4 regions of the Pseudomonas sp. FW305-3-2-15-E-TSA4 genome follow, and region 4 is predicted to be linked to each of the others. Evidence: predicted binding sites of a transcription regulator. Region 4 holds the regulator's gene; each other region holds the start of a gene.

Region 1 (7,766 bases), on a different contig from region 4:
AGGCGTGCGGAGCCCGAGTCGAACATCGGCCGGTTTTCCGCGTCCATGATCTGAATGCGCAAGCCGTTCGGGGTGATCTCGAACAGGATCTGATCCTTGAACTTCTGCAGCTGCGGGTTCTCGTCGACCTTGTTCTGCAGTTCTTGCAGCAACAGCTCCAGGCGTTCTTTCTCGACCTGCTCGGCCATGCCTTCGACCTGCTCGGTGTCGACCGTGACCTTGTCCGGTTGCGGCTGCGACTTCACCTCAGGGTTGAGGGTGTTTTCTGGGGCCAGGGTCGGCGTGCCGCCCAGATCAATGATGTACGGCGTGCCACTTTCGGAGAAGCCGACCGGGTCCTTGAAGTAACCGGCGATGGCGATCTTTTGCTCAGGCGTTGCGGTGGACAGCAGCCACAACACCAGGAAGAACGCCATCATCGCCGTGGCGAAGTCGGCGAAGGCGATTTTCCACGCCCCGCCGTGGTGCCCACCGGCTATGCGCTTGACGCGCTTGATGATTATCGGCTGATTATTTTCCATGGCTTAGCGACCGCGAACGGCTTGTTCCAGCTCGGCAAAGCTTGGACGGTGCGCCGGGTACAGAACCTTGCGCCCGAACTCCACGGCCAGCGATGGCGGCATACCGGAAGCCGACGCCACCAGCGAGGCCTTGATGGCTTCGTAGACGTTCAGTTCTTCCTTGGCATCGTGCGCCAGGGAATGCGCCAACGGCCCGAAGAAACCGTAGGCCGCGAGAATACCGAAGAAGGTACCCACCAGTGCCGCACCCACGTGCAGACCGATGGATTTCTGATCGCCTTCACCCAGCGACGCCATGGTCACCACGATACCCAATACCGCCGCAACGATACCGAAACCGGGCATGGCGTCGGCAATGCCGTTCACCGCATGGGATGGGTGCTCGAGGTCTTCCTTGAGGCTGTAGAGTTCCATGTCGAACAGGCCTTCCAGCTCATGCGGAGCCATGTTGCCGGAGGACATGATGCGCAGGTAATCGCAGATGAACGCGGTCATGCGTTCGTCTTTGAGCACGGCCGGGTACTTGGCGAAGATCGGGCTCGCGGCAGCGTCTTCGATATCGCCTTCGATGGCCATCATGCCTTCGCGGCGGCTCTTGTTGAGGATCTCGTAGATCAGGCCGAGCACTTCCAGATAGAACGTGTGGCTGAAGCGCGAACTGAACATGCTCAGGGATTTCTTGAGCACGTGCATCGTCATGTAACCGGGGTTGGCCTGGAGGAATGCACCGAGGGCCGCACCACCGATGATCATCACCTCGAAGGGCTGGATCAGGGCGGCAATTTTGCCGTGGGAGAGCACGTATCCGCCGAGCACGCTCGCGAATACGACGATGATGCCGATAATTTTAGCCATAGGTAGAAAGTACTTATTTAAGTCGGGTTCAAGGTCATATTCGGAAGTTAAAAAATCTCTTCTTCTACTTATCGGCAAAACTGCGCCAGACTATAGCCAGTTCAGGCGAAAAGCCAATTTAGCCCATGCCGGGCGCGTCTACAGTCAGTGAAGATCTCGTCCAGACATGGCTAATGAAACGAACGTCCCACACGCAAAACCGACCACGCTCGAGGGCTGGGTCAAACTGCTCGATGGCGTGCGCCTGCCCGTGCCGCAAGAGGCGCACGACAAGGTTTGCCGGGCGATCCGTGACAACCGCAGCTCGCTGCGCGATATCGCCGACCTGATGCAGGACAGTCCGGCGCTGGCCTTGAGCATCATCCGTGAGGCAAATCGTCACACCCATGGCACCATGGCCGCTCCAGCGGAAAATCTCGAGGTGGCGATCAACCGTCTGGGCCTGGCGCGTACCGAAGAATTGCTCGTACGTCTGCCCGTCGAACCGCAGATGCAGATCCCCAAGGCCTTGCGCCAACTGCAGATGATCAGCCAGCACGCAACACAACAGGCCAACGGTTTTTTTGCCAGTCGCCTCGCACGACTGTGGCAGGACATTCACTGGGGCAGCCTGTTGTTTCTGTCGCCGTTATGGCCGCTGGCGCTGACGTTTCCCGAATTGCTCGAAGAGTGGGAGCTGCGGGTTATCCACAAGGGCGAATCGGCGCGCACGGTCGAGAAGCAACTGTTTGGTGTGCGCCTGCTGAAGATCGCCGAGGCGCTGGTACAGGTCTGGCACCTGCCGATCTGGGTGCAGCAGGGTTATAAACTGCTGCTCAGCGAACAGCGCGAACTGGTGAAAGTACTGCGCATCGCCCGCGATAGCGAACATCCGTTGCGCCAGCAGAATCGCCTCGACGACGATCCGACCCTGCGCCGCTGGCTCAACCAGCCGGCCAACACCGTGTTGCTGGCCAACGGCCTGGCGCTGTCGGCACAACAGGCCTGGGACAGTCCGCACAGCGAGCGCTGGCAGTACCTGACCAGCCTTTATCTGCAAATCTCGATGGACGAAGTGCAGCAGCAGTTGCACCAGCAAGCCGCCAACAGTGCGCGCCAGCATGCCATGCCCGATCTGTGGCACCCGGCCGTTTCATTATTATGGCCATGGGGCACCCATCGCTTGCCGGCCGGGATGCTGCCGGCGGCGGCGCCGAATGCCGAGGATCTGACTCAATGGCGCCGGCAATGCGCCGAACTGCTGGCCGAGCCGAGCCGCTTCACCAATGCCATGAGCCTGACCGTCGCCGCCCGTGATGCGCTGGTCGCCAGCGGCATGCGCCGGGTGATGATTCTGATGGCCGACCGCACGCAATCGAATCTGCGGGTCAACCAGACCTTCGGTTTGCCGAAGGAAGCCGCCGCGCTGAATTTTGTCGTCAGTCAGAGCAAAGTCTTGCAGCGCCTGCTCGCACAACAGGCACAGGTGCGGATCACCCCCGAGAACAACGCACAATTTTCCGCATTGTTGCCGCCGGGCCTGCGTGCGCTGTTCCGTGGCGAGCATCTGTTCCTGCGTTCGCTGGTCAATAACGGCCGGGTGATCATGATCGTAGTCGCCGACCAGGGCGGTGGGCCGTTCGCCGACATCAGCGTGCAGGCTTTCGGCAAAACCGCACAGTGCATCGAAAAGGCCCTGCACAGCTTTAGCAGCCGTGGCCGATGAGGCTGCGCTACAATCCCCCCCTTTGTGCTCTGGAGACCTCACATGTCTGACTTCTCTGGCTTGCCGCTCGTCATCGAACCGAGCGACCTGCTCCCTCGGCTGGATGCCAGCGAACTGATTCTGGTGGACCTGACCAGTGCCGCCCGCTATACCGAGGGCCATCTGCCCGGCGCACGCTTTGTCGACCCCAAGCGCACCCAGCTCGGCCAGCCGCCGGCGCCGGGGCTGCTGCCGGCCAAAGCCGATCTGGAGGCGTTGTTCGGTGAGTTGGGCCATCGTCCAGACGCGGTCTACGTGGTCTATGACGACGAGGGCGGTGGCTGGGCCGGGCGTTTCATCTGGCTGCTCGACGTGATCGGTCACGACAAATACCACTACCTCGACGGCGGTCTGCCGGCGTGGCTGGAAGCCGGCATGCCGATGTCGATCCAGGTTCCGCCTGCTGTGGGTGGGCCGGTGGCGCTGACCCTGCACGACGAGCCGACGGCAACCCGCGAATACCTGCAAAGCCGTCTCGGCGCCGCCGATCTGGCGATCTGGGACGCACGCGGGCCGCTGGAATATTCCGGTGAGAAAGTGCTGGCCGCCAAGGGTGGACACATCCCCGGCGCCGTGAACTTCGAGTGGACCGCCGGCATGGACAAGGCGCGTCAATTGCGGATTCGCACGGACATGCCGCAGATCCTCGAAGACCTCGGGATCACCAAGGACAAAGAAATCATTACCCACTGCCAGACCCATCACCGGTCGGGCTTCACTTATCTGGTGGCCAAGTCCCTCGGTTATCCGCGGGTCAAGGGCTACGCCGGTTCCTGGGGCGAATGGGGCAACCACCCTGACACGCCTGTCGAGATTCAAGGTTCTAAGGACAACTAATGAAAGAGCGTCTGTTTATCCTCAGCCAGTACTTGCTGCCTCATCACCTGCTGTCGCGCCTGGCCGGCTGCGTCGCCGAGTGCCGCGTGCGCTGGTTCAAGAATGCCTTCACCCAGTGGTTCGCCAAGCGTTATCAGGTGGACATGTCGCAAGCGCTGGTCGAAGACCTGACCGCCTATGAGCACTTCAACGCGTTCTTCACCCGAGCCCTGAAAGACGGCGCGCGGCCACTGGATCAGACCCCGGGCGCGATCCTCAGCCCGGCCGACGGTGCGGTCAGCCAGCTCGGCCCGATCGAACACGGTCGGGTGTTCCAGGCCAAGGGCCACAGCTTCAGCGTACTGGAACTGCTGGGCGGTGACACGGCGAATGCCGCGCCGTTCATGGGCGGCGACTTCGCCACCATTTACCTGTCGCCGAAGGATTACCACCGCGTGCACATGCCGCTGGCCGGCACCCTGCGCGAGATGGTCTACATCCCGGGCCGGATCTTCTCGGTCAACCAGACCACTGCGGAAAACGTTCCGGAGCTGTTCGCCCGCAACGAGCGTGTAGCATGCATTTTCGACACCGAACGCGGGCCGATGGCCGTGGTGCTGGTCGGCGCGATGATCGTCGCTTCGATCGAAACCGTGTGGGCCGGTCTGGTCACCCCACCGAAGCGCGAACTGAAAACCTTCCGCTACGACGAAGCCGCCCGTGCGCCGATTCATCTGGAAAAAGGTGCGGAACTGGGGCGCTTCAAACTGGGTTCGACGGCGATCGTGCTGTTTGGCCCGGATCAAGTGAAATGGGCTGAAGAACTGGTGGCGGGTTCGCCAGTGCAAATGGGCCAGGCTCTGGCCCTGCCGACGGCCTGAGCCGGCTGATCCGCCCTTTCACACGTCTGTGAAGGGGCGGACACGACCTGGGAGGCGCCGTTACTCTATCTGCCCACGGAAGCCGATCGGCCCTTCGTTGGCGTAGGTATTGGTGCCACTGAGGTTTTTCCCTCCATCGCTGGAAGTGACGCTCAACGCGACAACGTTCTGATTGTCCCGTCCACCGATCACCCACTTGCCACCCGGATGCCATGGGGCATCATTGCCACCCCACTGGTTCTCGACGTTGTATTGATTCTGACCGGTGCGCTGCGCCTTGAAGCCAATCGGGCCTTCGCCGGCGTAAGTCATGGTGCCGGTGAAGCTTTTGCCGCCATCGCCCGACTTGATCTCGATGGCGACGACTTGCTGGTTGTCCCGCCCGCCCAGCACCCAGGTTCCACCCGGATGCCACGGTGCCGAACTACCGCCCCATTGATTTGCCACTGCATATTTAGACATGAACCTCATCTCCTTGAAGTTTCGGGAGACCTGCCCGAGGTTGACGGCAGGCCGTGCAACCGTGCGTTTCCGATCGCACGTCTGAGAGACTAGTAGGGCTTGTTGAATGGCATCCGGCCAGCAGACCAGTGGTCAAAAAGCCTGACGCCATCCGGCGAAACAGACTACAGCTGCTAGAGTTCTTGGTGTTGCCAATTTCGCCGCTGGAGCCAGTCACGGCATGAGTGAGTCACGCCCCCAACCCTCCCTGCGCGCCCCGATCCCGACGCAAACGCGCCTGTCGTTCTGCGAAGCCACCCCGCGCGATCTCAAGCGCTGGATCGCCGGCCTGCCCAAGGCCAACATCGGCGAAACCGCCCGCCAGTTGTACCTAGGCCTGGGCGAACTCAACCAATTGCTCACCCCTAGTGACAATCGCCTGCAACTGCTGGAGCTGCTGCGCCCCGAGGTTTACTTCGTCTGCCAGCATCTGGAGCGGCACTTTCTGCATCAGGCAATCATGCTCGATGAGCGCTCTCGCAAGATCAGCAACTTGTGCCAGGCGCTGCAAAGTCATCTGGCTATCGGCTACAAGCAGATCGTTCTGCGCATTGTCCCCAAGTATCACAAGGATCGGGCGGCACTGGTCAGTCAGGCCCTGCAACGGGCCGCGCATGCGCTCAAGGGGCAACTGCTGCGGGCGACGCAGCTGTACAGTCCGCCGCCGGAACATCTGTGGTTCGAGCTGCATCAGTTGTATCGCTGCGCTTGCGCCTTGCAGTTGCAACAGCGTCGGGTGCATGACGATCTGGCGAGCCTGAGCAGCGAACTGAGCCTGGAACAGACCTATATCGCCGCCCTGCTGCTGGGTAGCGCCCGTTGCAATCAATTGCGCCAGAACCAGATCGCTCGGCTGGCCGAAGTGCTGGAGCCGTGGAGTGCCCTGCTCAAATTGCATCCCGGCAGTCCGCAGGATGGACTGTTCGCCATCAGCGCTGAACTGGACGCCGGCCCGCGCTACCGCAGCATGTTTCGCAAAGAACAACAGGGCGCACTGCTGGGCTTCGATCCGCAACCGCTGGTGAACGTGATCGAAGCGCATTTACTGCAGCAGGAGACGTCGACGCCGTTGCCGATCCCGGCAGGACTGAGCCTCGATACCCTACAACATTTGCACGCCAGTTGGGGCCAGGCCGCTGAGCGCAGTTTTCAGCGCACCGCCGGTCAAGGCAGCCTGACCGTGTGCGTCGGCATGAGCGCCCTGCACTTTTACCTGGGCGGCGAACGCAGCTTCAGCGAACTGCTGAAACATCCCGGTGCTCGCGCGGCCAATTTCAGTCGCGTGGTGGTCCAGGGCGAAAAGGACAGCTGGAGCCAGGCCTTCGACGCCGCACCGCAGGGCGCGACTGAAGAGTTGCTGCCGTACGAAGAAATCCAGTACGACCATCTGGGCGAAGACGAGAGCAACGCGGACAGCCCTCCACACTACCCGACCTACAGCTTGCCGGTGATCAACCACAGTCCCGGCGGCTATTGTCTGGCGTGGCCAAGCGAAGTACCCGCCGAATTGCAGGCCGGGGAAATGCTCGGGATTCAGGACAGTGCGAATCAGGGCTGGAGCATTGCGGTGGTGCGCTGGATTCGTCAGGTGCGCGGCAGCGGGCCGCAAATGGGCATAGAACTGGTGGCGCCACACGCCGAACCCTGCGGTTTGCAACTGGTGCGCTCGCGAGATGATCACAGTCAGTATTTGCGCGGTCTGCTGCTACCGGAGATCAGCGCCATCGACTTGCCCGCGACCTTGCTCGCCCCGCGCCTGCCGTTTCAGGAAGGCAATAAAGTGCTGATCAACACCCACGGCGAAGAACACCGCGCCGGGCTGGATCGACGGGTGGCGAGTACGCACAGTTTCAATCAGTTTGCCTATCGCTCGCTGGAGGCCGCGCAGAATGGCGGGGGCGAGGAGGATTTTGATTCGTTGTGGAAATCGCTTTAAGTACCCGCCGATGGATCGGCGGCGCTACCTTCGCGAGCAAGCCCGCTCCCACACTGGAATGCATTTCAACTGTGGGAGCGAGCCTGCTCGCGAAGAGGCCAGTCAGACGATAGAGATGTCAGAGCTGCCCGTCGCGATCGCGAAAGCCCAGCAGATACAGCACGCCATCCAGCCCAAGGGTGGAAATCGCCTGCTTCGCCGACTGTTTGACCAGCGGCTTGGCGCGGAACGCCACACCCAGCCCGGCAATCGCCAGCATTGGCAGGTCATTTGCGCCGTCGCCCACGGCGATGGTCTGCTCCAGACGCAAGCCTTCCTTGTGCGCCAGCTCCTTCAGCAGATCCGCTTTACGCTGCGCATCGACGATCGGCTCGATGGCCACGCCGGTGCACTTGCCGTCGACCACTTCCAGTTCGTTGGCGAACACGTAGTCGATGCCGAGTTTGGCCTGCAACTGCTTGGCGAAGTAAGTGAAGCCGCCGGACAGGATCGCGGTCTTGTAGCCCAGGCGC
Region 2 (7,766 bases), on a different contig from region 4:
GCAGGTCGAGTATTTCCGCCGTGGCTCGGCGGCCAGTCATCTGTCATCGCTGTCGATCACTGACAGCCTGCTAAGCGCTCGCCACCTGCACGCCACCGGGATTCCACCGGCGCTGTCAGCGAGCGCCCGGGAAATGTCGTTCGAGCTGATGACGCGCATGCGCCATGCCGGGCGCAGCGTGTCGTTCGACCCCAATCTGCGCCCGAGCCTGTGGGCCACCGAGCAAGAGATGATCCGCGAGATAAATCGCCTCGCCGCCCTCGCCCACTGGGTCTTGCCGGGCTTGAGCGAAGGTCGCTTGCTGACCGGCTTCGAAGACCCGGCGGACATCGCGGCGTTTTATCTCGATCAGGGCGCCGAAGCCGTGGCGATCAAGCTTGGGCCGCAAGGTGCCTATTACCGCACGCATCTGGATCAGGGTTTTGTCGCCGGGGTGCCGGTGGCCAACGTGGTCGACACCGTGGGTGCGGGTGATGGCTTTGCGGTCGGCATGATCAGTGCCCTGCTGGAGCATCAGAGTTTTGCCGAGGCGGTGCAACGCGCGAACTGGATTGGCAGTCGGGCGGTGCAGAGTCGCGGGGACATGGAGGGTTTGCCGACCCGATCCGAGCTTATCGCTGAATTCGAGGCCGCTGATCGCGAGCAGGCTCACTCCTACATTGGATCTCCGCCAGTCACAGCTGCAGCGGCAAACACATAACCCTTGTAGGAGTGAGCCTGCTCGCGATGAGGCCCGCTCAGACAACCCATTAATTGAACCTGCTGCGACAAAAACAACAAGCTCAGGAGCAACACCATGAAAACCGCAACCCTCGCCGCCCGCCGCTGGTGGTACATCATGCCGATCGTGTTCATCACCTACAGCCTGGCGTATCTGGATCGCGCCAACTACGGCTTTGCCGCCGCGTCCGGCATGGCTGCCGACCTGATGATCACCCCGGGCCTGTCTTCATTGCTCGGTGCGCTGTTCTTCCTCGGCTACTTTTTCTTCCAGGTGCCGGGTGCGATCTACGCGCAGAAGCACAGCGTGAAGAAGCTGATTTTCTTCAGCCTGATTTTCTGGGGCGGCCTCGCCACCCTGACTGGCGTCGTGTCCAACGCCTACTGGCTGATCGTGATTCGCTTCATGCTCGGTGTGGTAGAAGCCGCGGTGATGCCGGCGATGCTGGTTTACCTGTGCCACTGGTTCACCCGTGCCGAACGCTCGCGGGCCAACACCTTTCTGATCCTCGGCAACCCGGTAACGATGCTGTGGATGTCGGTGGTTTCGGGCTATCTGGTGCAGCACTTCAGCTGGCGCTGGATGTTCATCATCGAAGGTTTGCCGGCGGTGCTCTGGGCGTTTATCTGGTGGAAACTGGCCGATGATCGTCCTGCTCAGGCCAAGTGGCTGAGCGAACAGGAAAAGCACGACCTGGAAAGCGCTCTCGCCGCCGAACAGGTCGGGATCAAAGCGGTGAAGAACTACGCCGAAGCATTCCGCTCGCCGAAGGTGATCATTCTGGCGCTGCAGTTTTTCTGCTGGAGCATCGGCGTCTACGGCTTCGTGCTGTGGCTGCCGTCGATCCTCAAGGCCGGCGCGCAAATGGACATGATCGAGGCCGGCTGGCTGTCGGCGCTGCCGTATCTGGCGGCGGTGATCGGCATGCTCGCGGTGTCGTGGGGCTCGGACAAACTGCAGAAGCGCAAACGCTTCGTCTGGCCGCCACTGCTGATCGCCTCCATTGCGTTCTACGGTTCCTACGCCTTGGGCGCGGAACATTTCTGGTGGTCGTACACACTGCTGGTGATCGCCGGTGCCTGCATGTACGCACCTTACGGGCCGTTCTTCGCCATCGTTCCGGAGATCCTGCCGGCCAACGTCGCCGGCGGTGCCATGGCGCTGATCAACAGCATGGGCGCGCTGGGTTCGTTCGGCGGCTCGTATCTGGTCGGCTATCTGAACAGCTCCACCGGTTCGCCCGGTGCTTCGTACTTGCTGATGAGCGGCGCGTTGCTGCTGTCGGTGGTGCTGACGATTTTTCTCAAGCCTGGCGCCAGTGATCGCGTCGTGGCCAAAGCCGTAATCACGCGTCCCGTGCCGGCGCATTCCTGAAGAGATTTTTGCTCATGAAAAAGCAAGTCGTGCTGTACAAGAAACTCTCGCCGGCGCTGATGTCGCGTCTGCAGCAACAATGTGAAGTGACGCTGATCGAAAGCCTCGACGCCGACGGCTTGATGAAACTGCGCGACGCCCTGCCCGGCGCCCACGGTTTGCTCGGCGCCAGCCTGAAAATCGACGCCGCGCTGCTCGATCTGGCGCCACAACTTGAGGCGATTGCCAGCGTCTCGGTGGGTGTCGACAACTATGACATCGACTACCTGACTCAGCGCAAGATCCTCCTCAGCAACACCCCGGACGTGCTCACCGAAACCACCGCCGACACCGGTTTCGCCCTGATCCTCGCCACGGCCCGGCGCGTGGTGGAACTGGCGAACATGGTGCGCAGCGGCCAGTGGCATCGCAACATCGGCCCGGCGCATTTCGGCACCGATGTGCATGGCAAGACTCTGGGCATCATCGGCATGGGTCGCATCGGCGAGGCGCTGGCGCAGCGCGGGCATTTCGGTTTTGGCATGCCGGTGCTTTATCACAGCCAGTCGCGCAAACCGGCAGTCGAGGCGCGTTTTGACGCGCAGTACCGTAGCCTTGAGGCGCTGCTGCAAGAGGCGGATTTCATCTGCCTGACCCTGCCGCTGACTACGCAGACCGAAGGCCTGATCGGCGCCGAGCAGTTTGCGCTGATGCGCCCCGAGAGCATCTTCATCAATATCTCGCGCGGCAAAGTGGTGGATGAAGCGGCGCTGATCGACGCGTTGCGCCACCAGCGGATTCGCGCAGCGGGGCTGGATGTGTTTGAGCGTGAGCCGTTGAACCATGACTCGCCGTTGTTGCAGTTGAATAATGTGGTGGCAACGCCGCACATGGGTTCGGCGACGCATGAGACGCGGGAGGCGATGGCGCGGTGTGCGGTGGACAATCTGCTGGCGGCTTTGGCTGGGGAGAAGCCAGTGAATCTGGTGAATCCGGCGGCCTGGCAGGGCTGAGATCTTCAGTGCCTACCCCGGCCAAATCGCTGGCAAGCCAGCTCCCACAGGTTCTTCAGTGTTCATTACATTTCAGAACGACACAAAACCCTGTGGGAGCTGGCCTGCCAGCGATGAGGCCGGGACGCGCCACACAAAACTGTCAGGCACTCCGCGCCTGCAACAGCTGCACCGCACACAACGCAATCCGCGCACAGGCATCCGCCAGCTGCACCCGATGCAGCACCAACCCGATACGAATATGCCCCGCCGCACTCGGCCCGAACGCTTCGCCAGCCAGCACAGAGACCCCATAACCTTCCAGCAATCGCTCGGCAAACGCCTGCGCGCCAAACCCGGTCTGGCGCACATCGACCATCACGAACATCCCGCCATCCGGGCGAATCGGTTGCAACCCCGGGCAACCACGCAAGCGCTCGCACACCAGATCGCGGCGCAACCGATATTCCTCGCGCATCTGCGTCACCTCCGGCAGATCGCTTGCCAACGCGACCTCCGCTGCTTTCTGCACAAAATCCGGCAGGCCGAAAAGCATGCTCAACGACAGGTTCACCAGATGCTCGGCCAGCACCTTCGGCCCGATCGACCAGCCAATGCGCCAGCCGGTCATGGCGTGGGATTTCGACAGGCTGTTGATGGTCGCCGTGCGTTCGGCCATGCCCGGCAGACTTGCCGGGCTGATGTGTTCGCCCTCGTAGAGCAGATCGCTGTAGACCTCGTCACTGATCAGCCACAAATCGTGGCGCACGCACAGCGCCGCCAACTCTTGCCAGATCAGCAGCGACAGGCTCGCGCCGGAAGGATTATTGGGACTGTTGAGCAACATCGCGCGGGTCTTCGGCGTGATCCGTGCAGCGACATCAGCAGGATCAACACGAAAGCCGTTTTCCGGTCGAACCGGCACCGGCACCACTGTCGCGCCGCACGCGCCGAACACACCCTCATACGTCACGTACATCGGCTCGGCGACGATCACTTCGTCACCCGGATCCAGCAGGCATTGCGCGACCGAATACACCGCGCATTGCGCGCCGGGCAGCACGATCACGTGCTCGGCATCCACCATCTGGCCGCTGCGTCGCTGGTGGCGGGCGGCGATCAATTTGCGCAGTGCCAAGCGGCCACGCACTTCGGAATAATGCGTATCGCCGGCCAGCAGACTGTCGATGGCGCCGTGGATGATCGGCAACGGCGTGTCGAAATCCGGATCCCCTACACTCAGCAGCAGGATATCGACACCCTCGGCGCGCAGCTCCAGCGCTCGGTCATGAATCTGCCAGGCTGCGGCGCCCTCCCCGGCGATGCGTTGGGTCAAGGCTGAATAGCGCATGCACGTCTCCTGATTGCGCGGTTTCCAGCCTTCACCCTAGGTCAAATCACAAACCGCGCCACCATCGCATTCAAATCCACCGCCAGACGCGACAGTTCATGGGTCGCGGCGCTGGTCTGGTTGGCCCCGGCGGCGGACTGCGTGGCCAGATCACGGATGTTGACCAGGTTGCGATCAACTTCACGGGAGACCTGCGCCTGTTCTTCCGAGGCGCTGGCGATCACCAGGTTGCGCTCGTTGATCTGGTGGATCGACTGGGTGATTTGCTCCAGCGCCACACCCGCAGCGCGGGCCATTTCCAGAGTGGTCTGGGTGCGCTGGTTGCTTTGCTGCATCGACGACACCGCTTCGCCGGTACCGTTCTGGATGCCAGCGACCATTTTTTCGATTTCCTGAGTCGATTGCGCAGTGCGATGGGCCAAGGCGCGTACTTCGTCCGCTACCACCGCAAAACCGCGTCCGGCCTCACCGGCACGCGCTGCTTCGATCGCCGCGTTGAGGGCCAGCAGGTTGGTCTGTTCGGCGATGGCGCGGATCACATCCAGCACCTTGCCGATGTCGCGCCCCTGCGCGGCGAGACCTTCGATCATTTGCGCAGTGCTCTGCACGTCATGGGTCATGGTCTGGATCGCGTCGACGGTTTTCACCACTTGATCGCGACCTTCGCGAGCGGCCTGGGTCGACTGGTTCGAGGCTTCGGAGGTCGAGACCGCGTTGCGTGCGACTTCTTCCACAGCGGCGGTCATTTCGTTGACGGCGGTGGCGGCTTGTTCGATCTCGTTGTTCTGCTGTTGCAGGCCACGGGAAGCCTCTTCGGTGACCGCGCTCAGCTCTTCGGCAGCCGCGCCCAACTGAGTCGCGGAACCGGCGATCTGTTCGATGGTTTTGCGCAGGTTGATCTGCATCGTGGACAGGGCTTGCAGCAGTTGGGTGGCTTCGTCCTTGCCATCGACTTCGATGGACTGGGTCAAGTTGCCGCCGGCGATGGTTTGCGCAGCCTGTACCGCACGGTTCAATGGGGTGACGATGCTGCGGGTCAGCAACAGGGCCAGCAGTACCGTGGCGAGCGCGGCGACCACGGCAACAACGATGATGCCGGTAATGGCGCTGTCGTAATGCTCACCGGCCTGGGTGGAGGCGACTTTCGCACCCGCCGCGTTGATTGCGATCAGCTTGTTAAGCTGCTCGCCCATCTGGTCGGTGCCGTCCTTGATCCGCGTGTTGATCAAGGTGCGCATCTCGTCGACCTTGTCCTGACGCGACAGCTCCATCATCTGGTTTTGCGCTTGCAGGTAGTTGTCGAGCGTGGTCGCGAACGTCTGATACAACGCACGCTCTTCGCTCTCTGCCGGCAACGCGGCGTAGCTGGCCTGAGCACTGCGCACCTTGTCCACCAGCACGCCGATGCGCGTTTGCGCTTCTTGCAGACCTGCCGGGTCACGGTTGACCAGAATCCGGAACGACAGAATCCGCAGGCGCAGAACGTTTTCCGTCACCACGCCAAGGTAGGTGACGCTGGGCAGTTGGTTGGTATCCATGTCGATGGAAGCCTGGCGGATGGTCGACATGCGGTTGACGGCGAACACGCCAAGGACAATCACCAACAAGGCGATAAAGGCAAAACCGAGGAAGGCACGGGGCGCGATATTCAGGTTACGCAAGGACATGGTTGGACTCTCGGATAGAGGTAACTGCGAGCGTCCTTGCCATCATCACTGGACCTCGGGGGCGGGACCAGTCAGGCGTCACTGTTCGAGGGAATCTGTGTGCGCCTGATCTCTGTATCGGCGGCGCTTTAGGAAGATTTGGTGTAAAGCGAAAATATTTTTCAAGGTGTTTCACCACTAAAACACCTTGACACTAACCCCCTGTGGAGAGGGGATTTATCCCCTCTCCACAAAATCTTCAGGAAGTCAGTCATTGAGTTTGGCCATCTGCCAGACGCGGGCAATGTCAGTCGCCCGTTCGCGCAACAAGCGTGGAGCTTCGGCACAGGCCTGCTCCAGGGTCATCGGGCCGCTGGTGACGGCGAATGCGGCGTCGATGCCGTGCTCGTAGAGTTCCTGATAACCCTCACTTAAGGTGCCGGCGATGACGATCACCGGCACGCCGTGCTGCTTGGCAATCCGCGCCACGCCGAACGGGGTCTTGCCGCGCAAGGTCTGCGCGTCGAAGCGCCCTTCGCCAGTGATCACCAGGTCGGCGCCGTTGACCGCTTCAGCCAGGCCCACCAACTCGGCGACCACCTCTACGCCGGCCTGAAATTGCGCACCGAGAAACGCCTTGGCCGCAAAACCCAGTCCGCCCGCTGCACCACTGCCCGGCTCATCGCGAACGTCCTTGCCCAACGCTTGCGCGCAGAGCTCGGCGAAATGCCCCAGCGCCTGATCCAGTTGCTGCACTTGCGCCGGCGACGCGCCCTTTTGCGGGCCGAAAATCGCCGAGGCGCCGTGCGGGCCGCACAGCGGATTGTTAACGTCGGCGGCGATGTCGAAGCGCACGTGGGCCAGACGCGGATCAAGCTCGCTCAAGTCCAGTCGCGCCAGTTGTGCCAGCGCCAAGCCGCCCGGCACCAATGGCTGACCCTGCGCATCGAGCAATTTCACCCCGAGCGCCTGCATCGCGCCGGCGCCGCCGTCGTTGGTGGCGCTGCCGCCAATCGCCAGAATCACCCGTTGCGCGCCGGCATCCAGCGCGGCGCGAATCAGTTCGCCGGTGCCGAAGGTGCTGGTGATGCAGGCATCGCGTTGCCCCGTAGGCACCAATTGCAAACCACTGGCCTCGGCCATTTCGATGATCGCGGTGTGATTGTGTGGCAACCAGCCCCACGCGGCGTCGACCGGCGCACCCAGCGGCCCGCGCACTGGGGTGCGGCGCAGTTCACCCTCGCATGCGGCAAGAATCGATTCCACCGTGCCCTCGCCGCCGTCGGCCATCGGGCATTTGACCAGTGTTGCTTGCGGCCAGACTTGCGCCAACCCCAGCGCAATGGCTTCGGCAACGCCTTGGGCACTCAGGCTGTCCTTGAACGAATCGGGGGCGATGACGATCTTCATGCGAATTCTCCAGTTCCAATGCACCTCATGCTGCCAGTCGGCCTGCGCATTGACGCCTGTCCGCTGCACAAGTGCAGTGGGCGATTATTGTTCATTTCTACAAAAGCCTTGGGGATGAATGTTGTGGCCCTATCGCGAGCAGGCTCACTCCTACAGGGGAATGCATTTCAAATGTAGGAGTGAGCCTGCTCGCGATGGCGTCTCTGAAAACACCCGATCAACTCGGGTCAGTCTGCGGCAGCAATTGCACCCCGAGATATAGCGCCAGCATCCCGTCGAGCTTCAGCGGATCT
Region 3 (7,766 bases), on a different contig from region 4:
GTTGGTTGAAGTTGCCGGCACTGTTGTTCACGCCAATGTTGCCGGAACCGCCGTTACCCACGTTGTTGAGGTTGGCGTTGTTGGTTGTCGAGTAGTTGGCAACCGCGTTGTTGTTGTTGACCTGAGTGGCGCTGGAGACCGATACCGCGCTGCCGAAGATAAAGCTTTCGTCGGCAGTCGCCAGTGCAGCAGCGTTGTCTTGCTGGTTGCCATCGCCGGCGGTGTTGTTCATGCCGACGTTGCCGTTGGTGCCATTAGCCGAGTTATTGACGTTGGCATCGTTTTTGGTGCCTTGGTTGCCCACCAGGTTGCCATCGCTGTTCTGCGTGTCGAGTACGGCAGCCCCGGCGCCGGCTCCGATTTGCAGAAGTTGTTCCAGGGTAGGGCCTTTGGGTTCATGGTTGCCATGGCCATTGCCGTGCCCGTTACCATGATCATTGCCGCCTGCCTGAGCCGCCATTGCCATTACTGCTGCAAGTGCGAAAACCAGTGGTTTGAGAGCCATTGTAGGTTTCATGGTGTTTCTCCATCGTGCTTATTAGTTGGTTAAGTGTTGGTACTTTCTAATTGCACTGCTTTTGTTGTTTGGGTCAGTCAGCGACCCGGATGCTCAGGGTGTTAGCCATACGGTTCCCCACCCCGGCACTCTGGTTCACCTGAATCACCCCTCGGCTGCCGGTGAAGGCCTGATCACTTGTCGTGACCTGGCGACTGCCGGGTGAGGTGCCAGTTGCTCCTGAGCTCGGTAAAAGCGCCACGTTCTGTTGCGACAGGGCGCTGTCGTCAACGCTTTGCGGGGCAGCACTGATGCTGACGCGCGTCACGTTGGCCATCTGGTTGTTGGCCCCGGCGCCCTGGTTCACGCCCAGGATTCCGTTGCCATTACTGAAAGAGTTGCCGCCAATGGTGGCGCTGGCGTTCGTTGAAGGGTTGGCCGGTGTATCGATGTGCTGCCGGACGTTGGTGGTAGCACTGGCCGAAGTACCAATGGCGATGGCTTTGGTATTGGTTTGTTGCATCTGGTCGCCAGCAGCCTGGTTGACGTTGTAGTTGCCGCGGTACTGGACGCCGGTGTCCTGAATGTTCGCGTTATTGACCGAGTCGGGGGCGGCCAGCGCCTGGACGCAGCCGAAAAGGGCAAGTAAAAGAAGAGAACGATTCATCTCATTGACCTCCGGCCATGCGGGTCAGCGGAGCAAGACCGGAACTCATCGCACGGTTGACGGTGTTGGAAATCGAGCCGCCCGCGCCACCGCCGTGACCGCCGCCCATGCCGGGCAGGCCGTTGGGATTGGTCAGGGTGTTCATGCCAGGCATGTTGGCGGTGGGCGTGGTGATATTGCCGCGAATCGAAGCGCCACTGGCTACACTGGCAAATTCACCGTCATTGAGCTCGGTGCTGGTCATCGCCTGATTGATGCGAGCCGAAGGGTTGGCATTGACCGTGGTTGGGTAGGGGTCTTTGCCACCGCTGCGCCCGATAGGAATGGGCTGAACGTCGCGGTTGAGAACGATCACGCCATTGCCTTCGGCCTGAACGTTGAAACTGATGAAAGTGCTGGCGGCTGATCCAATCAGCAGAAGGCAGGTCAGGCCTTTATTGATATTCCCCACGGCGGCAATTCCTTCTTCAGTGGGCTGGCTCTTGTCAGCGTTGGGAAGGAGAGAGCGAAAGCTGTGCCGCTTTTGAGTTGTCTATTGTTTTCAACGGGTTGGCGCTGCGGCACGCAATCTTGATACATAACCTGTTTCAGCGCTGAAACAGTCACGCCGACAGCGGCGGGGGCAGGGGCGGTGCAAAGCTCTGGAACAAGGGTTTGCCGGGGACTGTTTCACCCGCGTAACAGATACCCTGACAGAATGATGAAGGCCATTTAAACGGCTGCTTTGCGCGGGGGTGGGTGTTTCAAGAATGGACACTTGGGCTCCGAAAGGAGCTGTTTGCCAGGTCAATCAGCCATTAAACGCGCCACGGCTTCGAAAGCCTGAGACCGCCGCTCATCCCAATCGCCCTGAATGATCTGCAGCGGTTGCCGTTGTTGTTCCAGCCAGTCGCGGGTGGCCTGAAAGAACGCCATGCGTTCACTGAGCTGCGGCTGGCAGCGTTGGCCGTCGTCGGTCCAGTCGATCTGCTCCGGCGACAACAGCAGATGCAGGTCGTAATGCCGGGCCAGCAGCTCGGGTTCCAGCCACGCCGGGCAGTCGCCAAACAGGGTCTGGCTCCAGAGGATGTTGCTCAGCAAATGGGTATCGAGAATCAGCAATTGCGGTTGCTGCGCCCGTGCCTGATCCTCCCATTGCAACTGCCCACGGGCAATAGCGGGGATGTCGTTGAGGCAGGTATCGCGTGGATTCTGCTCGATGAACCAGCGCACGTATTCGTCCACCCGCAGGCCGCCGAAGCGCGCCTGAAGGCCAGCGGCCAGCCAGCTCTTGCCGGTGGATTCCGGGCCGGTGAGGACAACTACCTTCATCGCTGCAACGCCGGATCGGCGCGCCATTCGCGCCAGCCTTGCACAGCAATCAGGGTGAACAGGGCATACAGCGCGGCGGTGAGGTACAGACCCTTGTACAGGAACAGGCCGACGAAAATCACATCCAGCACGAACCACAGCGCCCAGCATTGCAGACGTTTCTGCGCCATCCACAATTGCGCAACCAGGCTGAACGCCGTCAGCGCGGCATCGAGCCACGGCTGCGCCGCGTCGGTCCAGTGCGCCATGGCCGCACCCAGCAGCAGACTGCCGAGGGCGCCTACGCTCAGACCGAGCAGGATCGAGCGCCGATCCAGACGCGTGACTTCACGGCCGTCTTGCATCGTCCCGGCGCGGGTCCATTGCCACCAGCCGTAGACTTGCAGCGCGGCGTAAATCACTTGCAGCAACATGTCCGAGTACAGCTTCACGTCATAGAAAATCCAGCTGTACAGCAACACCATGACCAGGCCGATCGGCCAGCACCACGGATTCTGTTTGACCGTCAGCCAGACGGCGATCACACCGAGGGCGGCGGCAAACAGTTCAAGCCCGGACATGGGGGTTCCTTGGGGGAGTGCAAGAAGGGGCGCAATTGTACCCAAAAACCTTGAATGACGAATAACCCTGTGGGAGCGAGCCTGCTCGCGAAAGCGGCATGTCAGCAACGCAGATGTTGACTTACATTAAGCCTTCGCGAGCAGGCTCGCTCCCACAAGGGTGAGGGGTCAGACGCGGAACTGGCGCAGCAACTGGTTCAGCTGTTCACTCAACTGCCCAAGCTTGACGCTCGCCACACTCGACTGCTCCGCCGCCAGCGCCGTGCTGTGAGACAGGCCGGCCGCCTGCGTGACGTTCTGGTTGATGTCCTCGACCACATGCGCCTGTTGCAGTGTGGCGCTGGCAATCGAGGCGTTCAGGCCATTGAGATTGCGCAGGGCCTGGCCGATGGCATTCAGGCTCGCGCCGGCCAATCCCGCCTGTTCGATGGTCAGTTGCGAGGCCTTGCTGCTGTCGCCGATGACCTTCACCGCGGCTTCGGAATGATTTTGCAGGCGTTCGATCATGCTCTGGATTTCCGCTGTCGACTTTTGCGTGCGCTGCGCCAGCAACCGCACTTCATCGGCCACCACCGCAAAGCCCCGGCCCTGTTCCCCGGCGCGGGCCGCTTCGATGGCCGCGTTGAGTGCCAGCAGATTGGTTTGCTCGGCAATCGAGCGGATCACCTCAAGCACACTGCCGATCTGCGTGCTTTCGGCCGCCAGGGTGCGAATCACTTCGACCGCTTGGTCAATGGTTCCGGACAACTTGTCGATCTGTTGCAGACTGCCGTCGATGTTGATCTGGCCCTGCTGTGCCTGAGCTTCGGCATCGCGCATTTCAGCGGCAGCATGTTCGGCGTTCTTCGCCACATCCTGCACGCCGTAGGTCACTTCGTTGATTGCGGTTGCGACCAGTTCCATCTGCTGCGATTGCTGTTGGCTGCGCTGCTGGGCCTGAGTCGCATCGTTGCCCAGTTCACTGGACGACTGACCCAGCGCACTGGCCGAAACCTGCAGGTCACCGATGACTCGGCGCAACTTGGCGGTGAAGGCGTTGAAGTGATGCGCCAGTTGCGTGACTTCGTCCTGACCGTGGGTGTCGAGGCTACGGGTCAGGTCGCTCTCGCCGCTGGCGATGTTGGCCATGGCGTTCACGGTTTCCTGTAACGGACGGACGATGCTGCGGGCAATCAAAATCACCAGCAGGGCCATGATCACGGCGATCACCAAACCAATCACCGAAGCCTTGATTAACTGCCCCCGGAACTCGCTCTGCACATCATCGACGTAAACGCCCGAACCGAGCACCCAGCCCCACGGCTCGAACAATTTTACATAGGAGGTTTTCGCCACCGGTTCGCTGGCACCGGGCTTGGGCCAGCGGTAATCGACCATGCCCGCGCCTTTGCTTTTGGCGATCGCGACCATCTCGTTGAACACCGCGAAACCGTCCGGGTCACGGATCGCCGAGAGGTTCTGGCCTTCGAGTTTGGGGTTGGTCGGGTGCATGACCATCACGGGGGTGAGGTCGTTGATCCAAAAGTAATCGCTCTGGTCGTAGCGCAGGCCACGAATCGCGGTCAACGCCTGTTTCTGCGCGGCGTCGCGGGTCAGGGTGCCGGCGGTTTCCAGGTCGTGGTAATAGGTCAGCAGGCCGCTGGCGGTCTGCACCACATGCTGGGTTTTCTGCGCCTTGGCGTGGTACAGGTCATCGTGGATCTGCTTGAGCATCAACACGCCCAAGGTCAACAACATGACTACCGCCACAATCAAAATGAGCCACAAGCGTCGGCTGATCGACACACTGCGCAAGCTGTTCATAACGCTGTCACTCCGATTTCTTTTTCTTGTAATAAATCAACGCCAGCATCCAACCACGTTTGGGTGGTCAGGCATACGCGACCCAAGTCGAATAACGCCGCAGCACTATTAAGGCTTGTCTGTTAGGATTTCGGCCCCGCGCGTGAAAACCTGAATCCAAATTGATATTTCACGGAATTTTGACCGTTTCGTGTGGATGCTGTGTGCGCGGAATCGGTACAGCTACAAACAGCTACGCTGATCGCAGTGAACGTAAAAAAATACTATCGGGGCATGCCTTTGTGCATCGCTCTTTGGGGGACTGATGGATCTTTGGACCGCCTTGCAGGCACTGATTCTTGGAGTTGTAGAGGGGCTGACGGAGTTTTTGCCCATTTCCAGTACCGGACACCAGATCATTGTTGCCGACTTGCTCGACTTCGGCGGCGAACGGGCCATGGCGTTCAACATCATTATTCAGCTCGGCGCGATCCTCGCGGTGGTCTGGGAGTTTCGTCGCAAGATTCTCGACGTGGTGATCGGCTTGCCGACCCAGCCGAGTGCGCGGCGTTTTACCGCCAACCTGTTGATCGCGTTTCTGCCGGCGGTGGTGCTGGGGGTGATTTTTGCCGACCTGATTCACCAATACCTGTTCAATCCGATCACTGTCGCGACCGCGCTGGTGGTGGGCGGTGTGATCATGCTGTGGGCCGAGCGTCGCCAGCATGAGGTGCACGCCGAAACCGTGGACGAGATCACCTGGAGGGACGCGCTGAAAGTCGGTTTCGCGCAGTGTCTGGCGATGATTCCCGGCACTTCGCGTTCCGGCTCGACGATCATCGGCGGCCTGCTGTTCGGCCTGTCGCGCAAGACCGCGACCGAGTTCTCGTTCTTCCTGGCCATGCCGACCATGGTCGGTGCGGCGGTGTACTCCGGTTACAAGTATCGCCATCTGTTTGTGCCGGCGGACTTCCCGGTGTTTGCCATCGGCTTCATCACCGCGTTCATCTTCGCCATGATTGCCGTGCGCGGTCTGCTCAAGTTCATCGCCAGCCACAGTTACGCGGCATTCGCCTGGTACCGGATTGTTTTCGGTCTGGTGATTCTGGCGACCTGGCAGTTCGGCTGGGTCGACTGGTCGGCGGCGAAACCATGAGTGATTCCCGCGCGCGCCGCCCGGATGGACGACCGTCCGGTGGCGGCATTCAGCATCTGAAACTGAAACTGGCGGTGCTGCTGATCGTGTGCGCGCTGCCGCTGTTCGGCTCGCTGTCGATGTGGCTGCGCGGCATCTCGCTGGTGCCGTTGACCGCTTATGGCGTGGTCAGCGTGCTGGCGTTTTTCATGTACTGGGCAGACAAGCGCAAGGCCCGCGCCGATGCGTGGCGCACACCGGAGAACATCCTGCACGCGCTGGAACTGGCTGGCGGCTGGCCCGGCGCGCTGATCGCCCAACAGGTATTCCGGCACAAGACGCGCAAGGTGTCGTTTCAGATTCTGTTCTGGGTGATTGTGGCGCTGCATCAGGTGTTCTGGATCGATCAGTTGTTTCTCGGTTCGAACCTGCTTTCACATATTTAAGCTTCACACATGACCCATGTGGGAGCGGGCTTGCTCGCGAAAGCGGTGTGCCAATGGACGAATATGTTGTCTGACACACCGCTTTCGCGAGCAAGCCCGCTCCCACCAAAATCAAAATCAAAAAGCTAGAGCAGTAATCCGATTTGGGTTTTCTTCGGCAACTTGCTCACCACCAACTGATGCGACCGTGTCAGCAACCCGCGTAATTCCTCCGCACCCAGCGGGTAGGGCGGGTGCATGATGATCCACTGCGCCCGCGCCAGATAAGGCGCAGGGTGAATACCCGGGCGGTCGCAATGGCCGAGAAACAGGTCCTTGTCGACCTTGAACGCCAATGAATCCCCGCGCAGCCCTTGCAGGGCAAACATCTTGTTGCCGGCAATCGAGAACACCCGCACGCCGCCCCATTTGTAATCCTCCCGCGCACCCGGCAAGGCCAGGCAGAAGGCGGCGACATCCGCTTCGTTCATCTTTCCCTGTTTCATAACAACCGCTCCCCACACGCATTGAACGATTCGACCAGATGATCGATCCATGCCCGCACCGCCGGCATCACCCCGCGTCGATGCGGATACACCGCCTGCAACCAGCCGCCGGGCAACGACCACTCGGGCAGCAATTGCACCAGCGCGCCGCTCTCAAGGTCGGCTTCGCAATACATCATCGGCAGCAGGGTAAAACCCTGGCCGGCGAGCACACAGGCCTTGCGCACGATGAAGTCATCGATGCCCAACCGCGCCTCCATGTTCAGTTCGACGCTGTTGCCTTGCTCATCCAGCAAGCGCACATGCACCATGCGATCGGCCTCCAGCGCGCCGAGCACCGGCAGGTTCTTCAAGTCCTGCGGATGAGTGATGGTTTTGCCCTCGACAAAGGCCGGGCTGGCCACCACGACCATTTGCGCCTGGCGCAGACGCCGGGTGACCAGCAACGGATCTTCATCGCCCAACTCGCGCACACGCAACGCAACGTCGAAACCTTCGGCCACCAGATCCACCCGGCGATTGAGCAACACCACCTCCAGTTGCACCTGAGGGAATTTGCCGAGGAATTCGCTGATCACCCACGGCAACATTTCCCGCGCCAGACCGGTAGGACAGGATACTCGCAGGCGGCCACGTGGCTCGCTGGACATGCTGGCGACCGCTTCGTCGGCCATCTCCGCTTCCAGCAACATCGCCTGACAGTGACGCAAGTAGCGCTCGCCAACCGCGGTCAGGTTCAACTGGCGCGTGGTGCGTTGCAGCAGACGGGCGCCGAGGCGCTCTTCGAGTTCGGCGATGCGTCGTGACAGGCGGGACTTGGGAATGCCCAGCAAACGCCCGGCTGCGGCGAAGCCACCGGCCTCGACCACCTTGGCGAAATAGTA
Region 4 (7,766 bases):
GCCGCATTGCCGGCGGCGTCGAGCTGACGGCGGCGCTGGATTACAAATTGTCGGCGCTGGCGCCACGGGTTCCGAACATGGAACTCGAGGACGAGCTGCGCAAGACCCAGTCGCGCATCGTGACCGCCCAGGCCGAACTGAGCCTGCGTGGCGAAGCCGACGGCAACACCAATCGCCAGTTGTTCGCCGGGCTGCCGTTGACGGCCGGCCTGCCGCTGACCGCTGCCGAGCCGTTGAGCGAACCGACTTACGCCGCCCCGGCGCGTCCGGCGCCCGCGCCTGCCCAGTCGTCCGCCGGCATCGATCCGCGTGCGCTGGATTCGATGCGTTTCGAACTGAACAGTTTGCGTGAGCTGATGGAAGTGCAGCTCGGCACGCTGGCCTGGAATCAGCTGCAAGGCAGCCGTCCGGCACAAGCCAATCTGTATCGTCGTCTGCAACGCATCGGTCTGTCCGGGCCGTTGTCGCGCGATCTGCTGGCGATGATCACCGATATTGAAGAACCACGTCAGGCTTGGCGCATGCTGCTCGCGCACCTGGCGCGAATGATTGCCGTACCGGAAGTCGAGCCGCTGGAAGAGGGCGGGGTGATTGCCATGGTCGGTCCGGCCGGCATGGGCAAGACCACCACCCTGGCCAAACTCGCTGCGCGCTACGTGCTCAAGTACGGCGCGCAGAATGTCGCGCTGGTCAGCATGGACAGCTTCCGCATCGGCGCGCAGGAACAACTGAAGACGCTGGGGCGGATTCTCAATGTGCCGGTGACCCACGTCGATCCGGGCCAGTCGCTGGTTCAGGCGCTCGACCCGCTGCTGCGCAAGCGCGTGGTGCTGATCGATACCGCCGGCTTGCAGGCCAGCGATCCGGCCTTGCGCATGCAGCTGGAAAGTCTGGCCGGGCGTGGCATCCGTTCAAAAAATTATCTGGTGCTGGCAACCACCAGCCAGAAACAGGTTCTAACCGCCGCGTACCACAGTTACAAGCGTTGCGGGCTAGCCGGCTGCATCCTGACTAAACTGGATGAGACGGCCAGCCTTGGCGAAGTGTTGAGCCTGGCGATCAGTCATGAACTGCCGGTCGCGTACCTGACCGATGGCCCACGGATTCCGGATGATCTGCATCTGCCGCGCCGTCATCAACTGGTCAGCCGCGCCGTCAGCGTGCAAATGCAGGAAGAACCCAGCGAAGAAGCCATGGCTGACATGTTCGCTGATATCTACCACAGCCCGACCAAGCAGGTTGGCTGAGGTAATGAACCGTTTTTGTACCTACATCGATGGTCTGCCATGCATTGTTCCGGTTGAGAACGCGCAGCCAGTAATGTGGCCTCCGTCTATGCAAGACAAGGTAAAGAAATAACATGGGCAGCATGCATCCCGTACAGGTGATCGCGGTGACCGGCGGCAAAGGTGGCGTCGGCAAGACTAACGTGTCAGTGAACTTGTCTCTGGCGCTGGCAGAGCTTGGCCGTCGGGTCATGCTGCTGGACGCCGATCTGGGGCTGGCGAACGTCGACGTTCTGCTGGGACTGACCCCCAAACGTACTCTGGCCGATGTGATCGAAGGCCGCTGTGAGCTGCGCGACGTGCTGTTGCAGGGCCCCGGCGGGATCCGCATCGTGCCGGCCGCTTCCGGCACCCAAAGCATGGTGCACCTGAGCCCGGCGCAACATGCCGGTCTGATTCAGGCTTTCAGCGACATCGGCGACAACCTCGATGTGCTGGTGATCGACACCGCTGCGGGTATTGGTGACTCGGTAGTCAGTTTTGTCCGCGCCGCGCAGGAAGTGTTGCTGGTGGTCTGCGACGAGCCGACCTCGATCACCGACGCCTACGCGCTGATCAAACTGCTCAACCGCGACTACGGCATGAACCGCTTCCGCGTGCTGGCCAACATGGCGCAGAGCCCGCAGGAAGGGCGCAACCTGTTCGCCAAGTTGACCAAGGTCACGGATCGCTTCCTCGACGTCGCCTTACAATACGTCGGCGCCGTGCCGTACGACGAAAGCGTGCGCAAGGCAGTGCAGAAGCAGCGAGCGGTCTATGAAGCCTTTCCGCGTTCCAAGTGCGCGCTGGCGTTCAAGGCGATCGCGCAGAAGGTCGATACCTGGCCGCTGCCTGCCAACCCGCGTGGCCACCTTGAGTTTTTCGTCGAGCGCCTCGTGCAGCAAACAGCAGGGCCTGTGTTATGACCGCGAGCGGTATGAACTACTACAAGAAGTCGGCACGTGACGCGCAGTACGAGTTGATCGAGCGTTACGCGCCACTGGTCAAGCGCATTGCCTATCACTTGCTGGCGCGCTTGCCGGCGAGTGTGCAGGTTGAAGACCTGATTCAGGCCGGGATGATCGGCCTGCTCGAAGTCTCGACCAAATATGACGCCAGCAAAGGCGCCAGTTTCGAAACGTACGCGGGCATCCGGATCCGCGGCGCGATGCTCGATGAAGTGCGCAAAGGGGATTGGGCACCGCGCTCGGTTCACCGCAATACCCGTATGGTCAGCGATGCCATTCGCTCAATTGAAGCTAAAACCGGCCGTGACGCTAAAGATCACGAGGTTGCGGCCGAACTCCAATTGAGTCTCGACGATTACTACGGGATTTTGAATGACACCCTGGGCAGCCGGCTGTTCAGTTTCGACGACCTGTTGCAGGACGGCGAACACGAAGGGCTGCACGAGGATGGCGCCAGTGCTCATCTTGAGCCGTCACGCGATCTGGAAGATGAACGCTTCCAGGCGGCGCTGGCGGACGCGATTGCCAATTTGCCGGAGCGTGAGCGACTGGTGTTGGCGCTGTACTACGACGAAGAGCTGAACCTCAAGGAGATCGGTGAAGTCCTTGGCGTCAGTGAATCGCGGGTCAGCCAGTTACACAGCCAGTGCGCGGCCCGTTTGCGGGGGCGTTTGGGGGAGTGGCGAGCGCGCTGAAGGCAGTGTGGGGACACTGCGAACGAGGCTGGTGCGGTGAGAACGGCACCGGTCTTGCTCTGTTGTGCTCCAGACAGTCTTCGAGTGCTGCGCCGATTGATTGAAGTGGCGCGTCCAGGTGCTGGGCGCGTTTAAGACTGCTTGGAGGTCGAATTGAACAAAGACATGAAAATCCTCATCGTTGATGACTTCTCAACGATGCGGCGGATCATCAAGAACCTGCTGCGCGATCTCGGGTTCACCAACACCGTCGAGGCCGACGATGGCACTACCGCCATTCCGGTACTCAACAGCGGCAGCATCGACTTTCTGGTAACGGACTGGAACATGCCGGGCATGACCGGTATCGACTTGCTGCGCCACGTGCGTGCCGATGAAAAACTCAAGCATCTGCCGGTGCTGATGGTGACCGCTGAAGCCAAGCGCGAGCAAATCATCGAAGCCGCTCAGGCCGGTGTGAACGGCTACGTGGTCAAACCTTTCACGGCTCAGGCGTTGAAAGACAAAATCGAGAAGATTTTCGAACGCATCGGCTGATGACGCGCGGGGGAGCTATGGAGCATAACGAATCTTCACAGGGCGATTTCGAGTCGACCCTGAAAAAACACGCGGTCGAACTGGTCGAGAGCCTTGAAAAAGGCAGGTTCGGCGACGCTGTGCAACTGATCCATGAGCTCAATCAGACCCGTGACCGCGGCCTGTATCAGGAAGTGGGCAAGCTCACACGCGAACTGCACAGTGCGATCGTCAATTTCCAGATCGATCCGCACATGCCGCAGGCCGAGGAAGTGTCGCAAATCACCGACGCCACCGAACGCCTGGGCTATGTGGTCAAGCTGACCGAAGCCGCGGCCAACCGCACCATGGATCTGGTGGAAAGCGCCACCCCGGTAGTCAATGGCCTGGCTGAAGAAGCCCAGGCCCTGAGCACCGATTGGGGCCGCTTCATGCGTCGTGAGGTCGGAGCTGAAGAGTTCCGCGAACTGGCGCGCCGGGTCGACGGTTTTCTGTCACGCAGCAGCACGGACAACCGTGCGGTGTCGAGCAACCTCAACGACATCCTGCTGGCTCAGGATTACCAGGACCTCACAGGTCAGGTGATCAAGCGTGTGACCCAACTGGTCACCGAAGTCGAAAGCAATTTGCTCAAACTCGTCCTCATGGCCAGTCAGGTTGACCGCTTTGCGGGCATCGAACACGACCGTGCCGCGATGCTTGCAGAAAAAGATCCACAAAAACATCTCTCGCAGGGTGAAGGTCCGCAGATTCATGCCGATAAACGAGAAGACGTTGTGTCCGGTCAGGACGATGTGGACGATTTGTTATCCAGCCTCGGATTCTAGAGTTTTGGAATTTTAGGTTTTTTGGGTTTTTAGACCTGTAGGAGCACCCCATTAATGAGCTTCGGCGCCGATGAAGAGATCCTTCAGGATTTCCTGGTTGAGGCCGGCGAGATTCTTGAGCAACTGTCCGAACAACTGGTCGAGCTGGAAAGCCGCCCGGATGACGCAGATCTGCTCAACGCAATTTTTCGCGGTTTCCACACTGTAAAAGGGGGCGCCGGCTTCCTTCAGCTCAACGAGCTGGTGGAGTGCTGTCACATCGCCGAAAACGTGTTCGACATCCTGCGCAAGGGTGAGCGGCGCGTTGATGCAGAACTGATGGACGTGGTGCTTGAAGCGCTGGACGCGGTGAACAGCATGTTCAGCGAAGTCCGTGAACGTGCACCGATCACGGCGGCCACCCCGGAACTGCTGGCCGCCCTGGCGCGTCTGGCCGAGCCGCAAACGGCCGACGAAGCCCCGGCTTCGCCAGTGGCCGAGATGATCGAAGAACTGGTCGTCGAAGGCGATTCGAGCGATTCGGGCGACATCACCGATAACGAATTTGAACAGCTGCTGGATTCGCTGAACGCCGTCAAGGCCGAAGCCGAAGCCCCGGCTGCTGCTGCACCTGCGCCGGCTGCCGATGCGACCGCCAGCGATGAAATCACCGACGCCGAATTCGAGTCGTTGCTCGATCAACTGCACGGCAAAGGCCAGTTCGCGCCAGACGCCGTGGCACCGACCGCGACCGCTCCAGCGGCACCGGCGGCGGGCGACAGCTCGGACATCACCGACGACGAATTCGAAGCACTGCTCGATCAGTTGCATGGCAAGGGCAACTTTGCCGTGGAAGCGCTGGAATCGGCTATCGCTTCGGCACCGGTTGCGCCTGCCGCACCGGCGGCTGCCGCTGCCGGCAGCGATCTGATCAGCGATCACGAATTCGAATCGCTGCTTGACGAGCTGCACGGCAAAGGCAAGTTCACCGACGTTGGCGCCGCTGCTGCGGGCACCGCGTCGACCGTGGCCGCGCCAGCTGCCAAGGCCGCCGCCGCTCCGGCTGCTGCACCGAAAGCTGCACCCAAGCCTGAGCCGAAAGCCGAAGCGCCAAAACCGGCCGCCGCTGCTGCACCGGCGCCGGCTCGTGCCGCCGCTGCTCCGCCACCGGAAAAACCGGCCAGCGAAGCCGAGACCACCGTGCGGGTCGATACCGCGCGTCTCGACGAAATCATGAACATGGTCGGCGAGCTGGTGCTGGTGCGTAACCGTCTGGTGCGCCTGGGTCTCAACAGCGGCGACGAAGCCATGTCCAAGGCCGTGTCGAACCTCGACGTGGTCACGGCTGACTTGCAGACCGCGGTGATGAAGACCCGGATGCAGCCAATCAAGAAGGTCTTCGGGCGCTTCCCGCGTCTGGTTCGCGACCTCGCGCGTCAGCTGAAGAAAGAGATCAATCTGGAACTGGTGGGTGAAGAAACCGACCTCGACAAAAACCTGGTCGAGGCCCTGGCCGACCCGTTGGTCCACTTGGTGCGTAACGCGGTCGACCACGGCATCGAATCGCCGGAAGAACGCGAAGCTTCGGGCAAGGCCCGTGGCGGTCGCGTGGTGCTGGCAGCCGAGCAGGAAGGCGACCACATCCTGTTGTCGATCTCCGACGACGGCAAGGGCATGGACCCGAACGTCCTGCGTTCGATCGCGGTAAAACGCGGTGTGATGGACAAGGACGCGGCCGATCGCCTGAGCGATACCGAGTGCTACAACCTGATCTTCGCCCCGGGTTTCTCGACCAAGACCGAGATCTCCGACGTGTCCGGCCGCGGTGTCGGCATGGACGTGGTGAAGACCAAGATTTCCCAGCTCAACGGTTCGATCAACATCTACTCGACCAAGGGCCAGGGCTCGAAGATCGTCATCAAGGTGCCGCTGACCCTCGCGATCATGCCGACCCTGATGGTGATGCTCGGCAATCAGGCGTTTGCGTTCCCGTTGGTCAACGTCAACGAAATCTTCCACCTCGACCTGTCGACCACCAACGTGGTGGACGGCCAGGAAGTGGTGATCGTGCGGGACAAGGCGCTGCCATTGTTCTACCTCAAGCGCTGGCTGGTCAGCTCCGCCGCTCACGAAGAGCAGCGCGAAGGCCATGTGGTGATTCTTTCGGTGGGCACCCAGCGGATCGGCTTCGTCGTCGATCAACTGGTCGGCCAGGAAGAAGTGGTCATCAAGCCATTGGGCAAAATGCTGCAGGGCACTCCGGGCATGTCCGGCGCCACCATCACCGGTGACGGCCGCATCGCGCTGATTCTCGATGTTCCAAGCATGCTCAAGCGTTACGCGACGAAGCGTATTTGAATCCGGGGCAGCGGGGCGACGACGTCCCGCCGCACCTAATGGAGTGTTTATGGCAGTCAAAGTCCTGGTGGTGGACGATTCGGGTTTTTTCCGCCGCCGCGTCTCGGAAATTCTTTCAGCGGATCCGAGCATCCAGGTGGTCGGCACGGCCACCAACGGTAAAGAGGCGATCGATCAGGCCCTGGCCCTCAAGCCGGACGTGATCACCATGGACTACGAGATGCCGATGATGGATGGCATCACGGCGGTGCGGCACATCATGCAGCGCTGCCCGACCCCGGTGTTGATGTTCTCCTCGCTGACGCACGAAGGCGCCCGGGTCACCCTGGATGCGCTGGACGCCGGTGCGGTGGATTTCCTGCCGAAGAATTTCGAAGACATCTCGTGCAACCCCGAGAAGGTCAAGCAACTGCTGTGCGAGAAGGTTCACAGCATCTCGCGCAGTAATCGTCGTTTCAGTGCCTACAGTGCGCCGGCTCCGGCCGCTGCACCGACGCCTGCGCCAGCCCCGGCGGCTTCGAGCTTCATCAGCCACAGCGCTGCTGCACCGACGCGTCCGGCGCCTGCTCCAGCACCTGCGCGTGCGCCAGCCGCCAGCGCGTCGTCGCCGGCACCGAAACGCAAAGCCTACAAACTGGTTGCCATCGGGACTTCGACCGGTGGCCCGGTGGCCCTGCAACGGGTGCTGACCCAATTGCCGGCGAACTTCCCGGCGCCGATCGTGCTGATCCAGCACATGCCGGCGGCGTTCACCAAGGCGTTTGCCGAGCGTCTGGACAAGCTGTGCCGCATCAGCGTCAAGGAAGCCGAGGATGGCGACATCCTGCGTCCGGGCCTGGCGCTGCTGGCTCCGGGTGGCAAGCAGATGATGATCGACGGCCGTGGCGCGGTGAAAATCCTGCCGGGCGACGAGCGTCTGAACTACAAGCCGTGCGTGGACATCACCTTCGGTTCCGCAGCCAAGTCCTACGGTGACAAAGTTCTGGCGGTGGTGCTCACCGGCATGGGCGCCGACGGTCGTGAAGGCGCGCGTCTGCTCAAACAGGGCGGCAGCTCGGTATGGGCACAAGACGAAGCAAGCTGCGTGATCTACGGCATGCCGATGGCCATCGTCAAAGCCGATCTGGCTGACGCGGTCTACGGCCTGGACGACATCGG

What was found. Region 4 encodes FliA, which starts transcription of late flagellar genes. Its sites were predicted from a motif close to CTAAAGTTTNNNNNNNNNNNGCCGNTAA; they were not measured.
Region 1: the regulator FliA is predicted to act here: its motif matches at 1,445-1,472, upstream of motA (flagellar motor stator protein MotA).
Region 2: the regulator FliA is predicted to act here: its motif matches at 6,199-6,226, upstream of AC3WMV_RS26830 (methyl-accepting chemotaxis protein).
Region 3: the regulator FliA is predicted to act here: its motif matches at 4,965-4,992, upstream of AC3WMV_RS03830 (methyl-accepting chemotaxis protein).

The regions. Positions count from the first base shown of each region.
Region 1 is NZ_JBYSZP010000003.1:194,528-202,293, reverse strand. It holds gene motB (flagellar motor protein MotB) at 1-521, opposite strand, end outside; gene motA (flagellar motor stator protein MotA) at 525-1,376, opposite strand; gene AC3WMV_RS05280 (HDOD domain-containing protein) at 1,543-3,081, shown strand; gene rhdA (thiosulfate sulfurtransferase) at 3,124-3,957, shown strand; gene asd (archaetidylserine decarboxylase) at 3,957-4,817, shown strand; gene AC3WMV_RS05265 (lectin OAA family protein) at 4,878-5,279, opposite strand; gene AC3WMV_RS05260 (cyclic-di-GMP receptor FimW-related protein) at 5,500-7,254, shown strand; gene serB (phosphoserine phosphatase SerB) at 7,373-7,766, opposite strand, start outside.
Region 2 is NZ_JBYSZP010000027.1:16,164-23,929, forward strand. It holds gene AC3WMV_RS26810 (sugar kinase) at 1-700, shown strand, start outside; gene AC3WMV_RS26815 (MFS transporter) at 797-2,095, shown strand; gene AC3WMV_RS26820 (2-hydroxyacid dehydrogenase) at 2,110-3,087, shown strand; gene AC3WMV_RS26825 (pyridoxal phosphate-dependent aminotransferase) at 3,230-4,417, opposite strand; gene AC3WMV_RS26830 (methyl-accepting chemotaxis protein) at 4,459-6,084, opposite strand; gene AC3WMV_RS26835 (glycerate kinase) at 6,331-7,473, opposite strand; gene AC3WMV_RS26840 (sugar diacid recognition domain-containing protein) at 7,691-7,766, opposite strand, start outside.
Region 3 is NZ_JBYSZP010000002.1:320,577-328,342, reverse strand. It holds gene fapC (amyloid-like fimbrin subunit FapC) at 1-517, opposite strand, end outside; gene fapB (fibril amyloid subunit FapB) at 591-1,163, opposite strand; gene fapA (functional amyloid chaperone FapA) at 1,165-1,614, opposite strand; gene AC3WMV_RS03840 (AAA family ATPase) at 1,950-2,474, opposite strand; gene pnuC (nicotinamide riboside transporter PnuC) at 2,471-3,034, opposite strand; gene AC3WMV_RS03830 (methyl-accepting chemotaxis protein) at 3,203-4,837, opposite strand; gene AC3WMV_RS03825 (undecaprenyl-diphosphate phosphatase) at 5,142-5,972, shown strand; gene AC3WMV_RS03820 (DUF1294 domain-containing protein) at 5,969-6,397, shown strand; gene AC3WMV_RS03815 (MmcQ/YjbR family DNA-binding protein) at 6,523-6,882, opposite strand; gene AC3WMV_RS03810 (LysR substrate-binding domain-containing protein) at 6,879-7,766, opposite strand, start outside.
Region 4 is NZ_JBYSZP010000017.1:117,937-125,702, forward strand. It holds gene flhF (flagellar biosynthesis GTPase FlhF) at 1-1,247, shown strand, start outside; gene fleN (flagellar synthesis regulator FleN) at 1,361-2,191, shown strand; gene fliA (RNA polymerase sigma factor FliA) at 2,188-2,928, shown strand; gene AC3WMV_RS22805 (chemotaxis response regulator CheY) at 3,094-3,465, shown strand; gene AC3WMV_RS22810 (protein phosphatase CheZ) at 3,483-4,271, shown strand; gene AC3WMV_RS22815 (chemotaxis protein CheA) at 4,326-6,608, shown strand; gene AC3WMV_RS22820 (protein-glutamate methylesterase/protein-glutamine glutaminase) at 6,658-7,766, shown strand, end outside.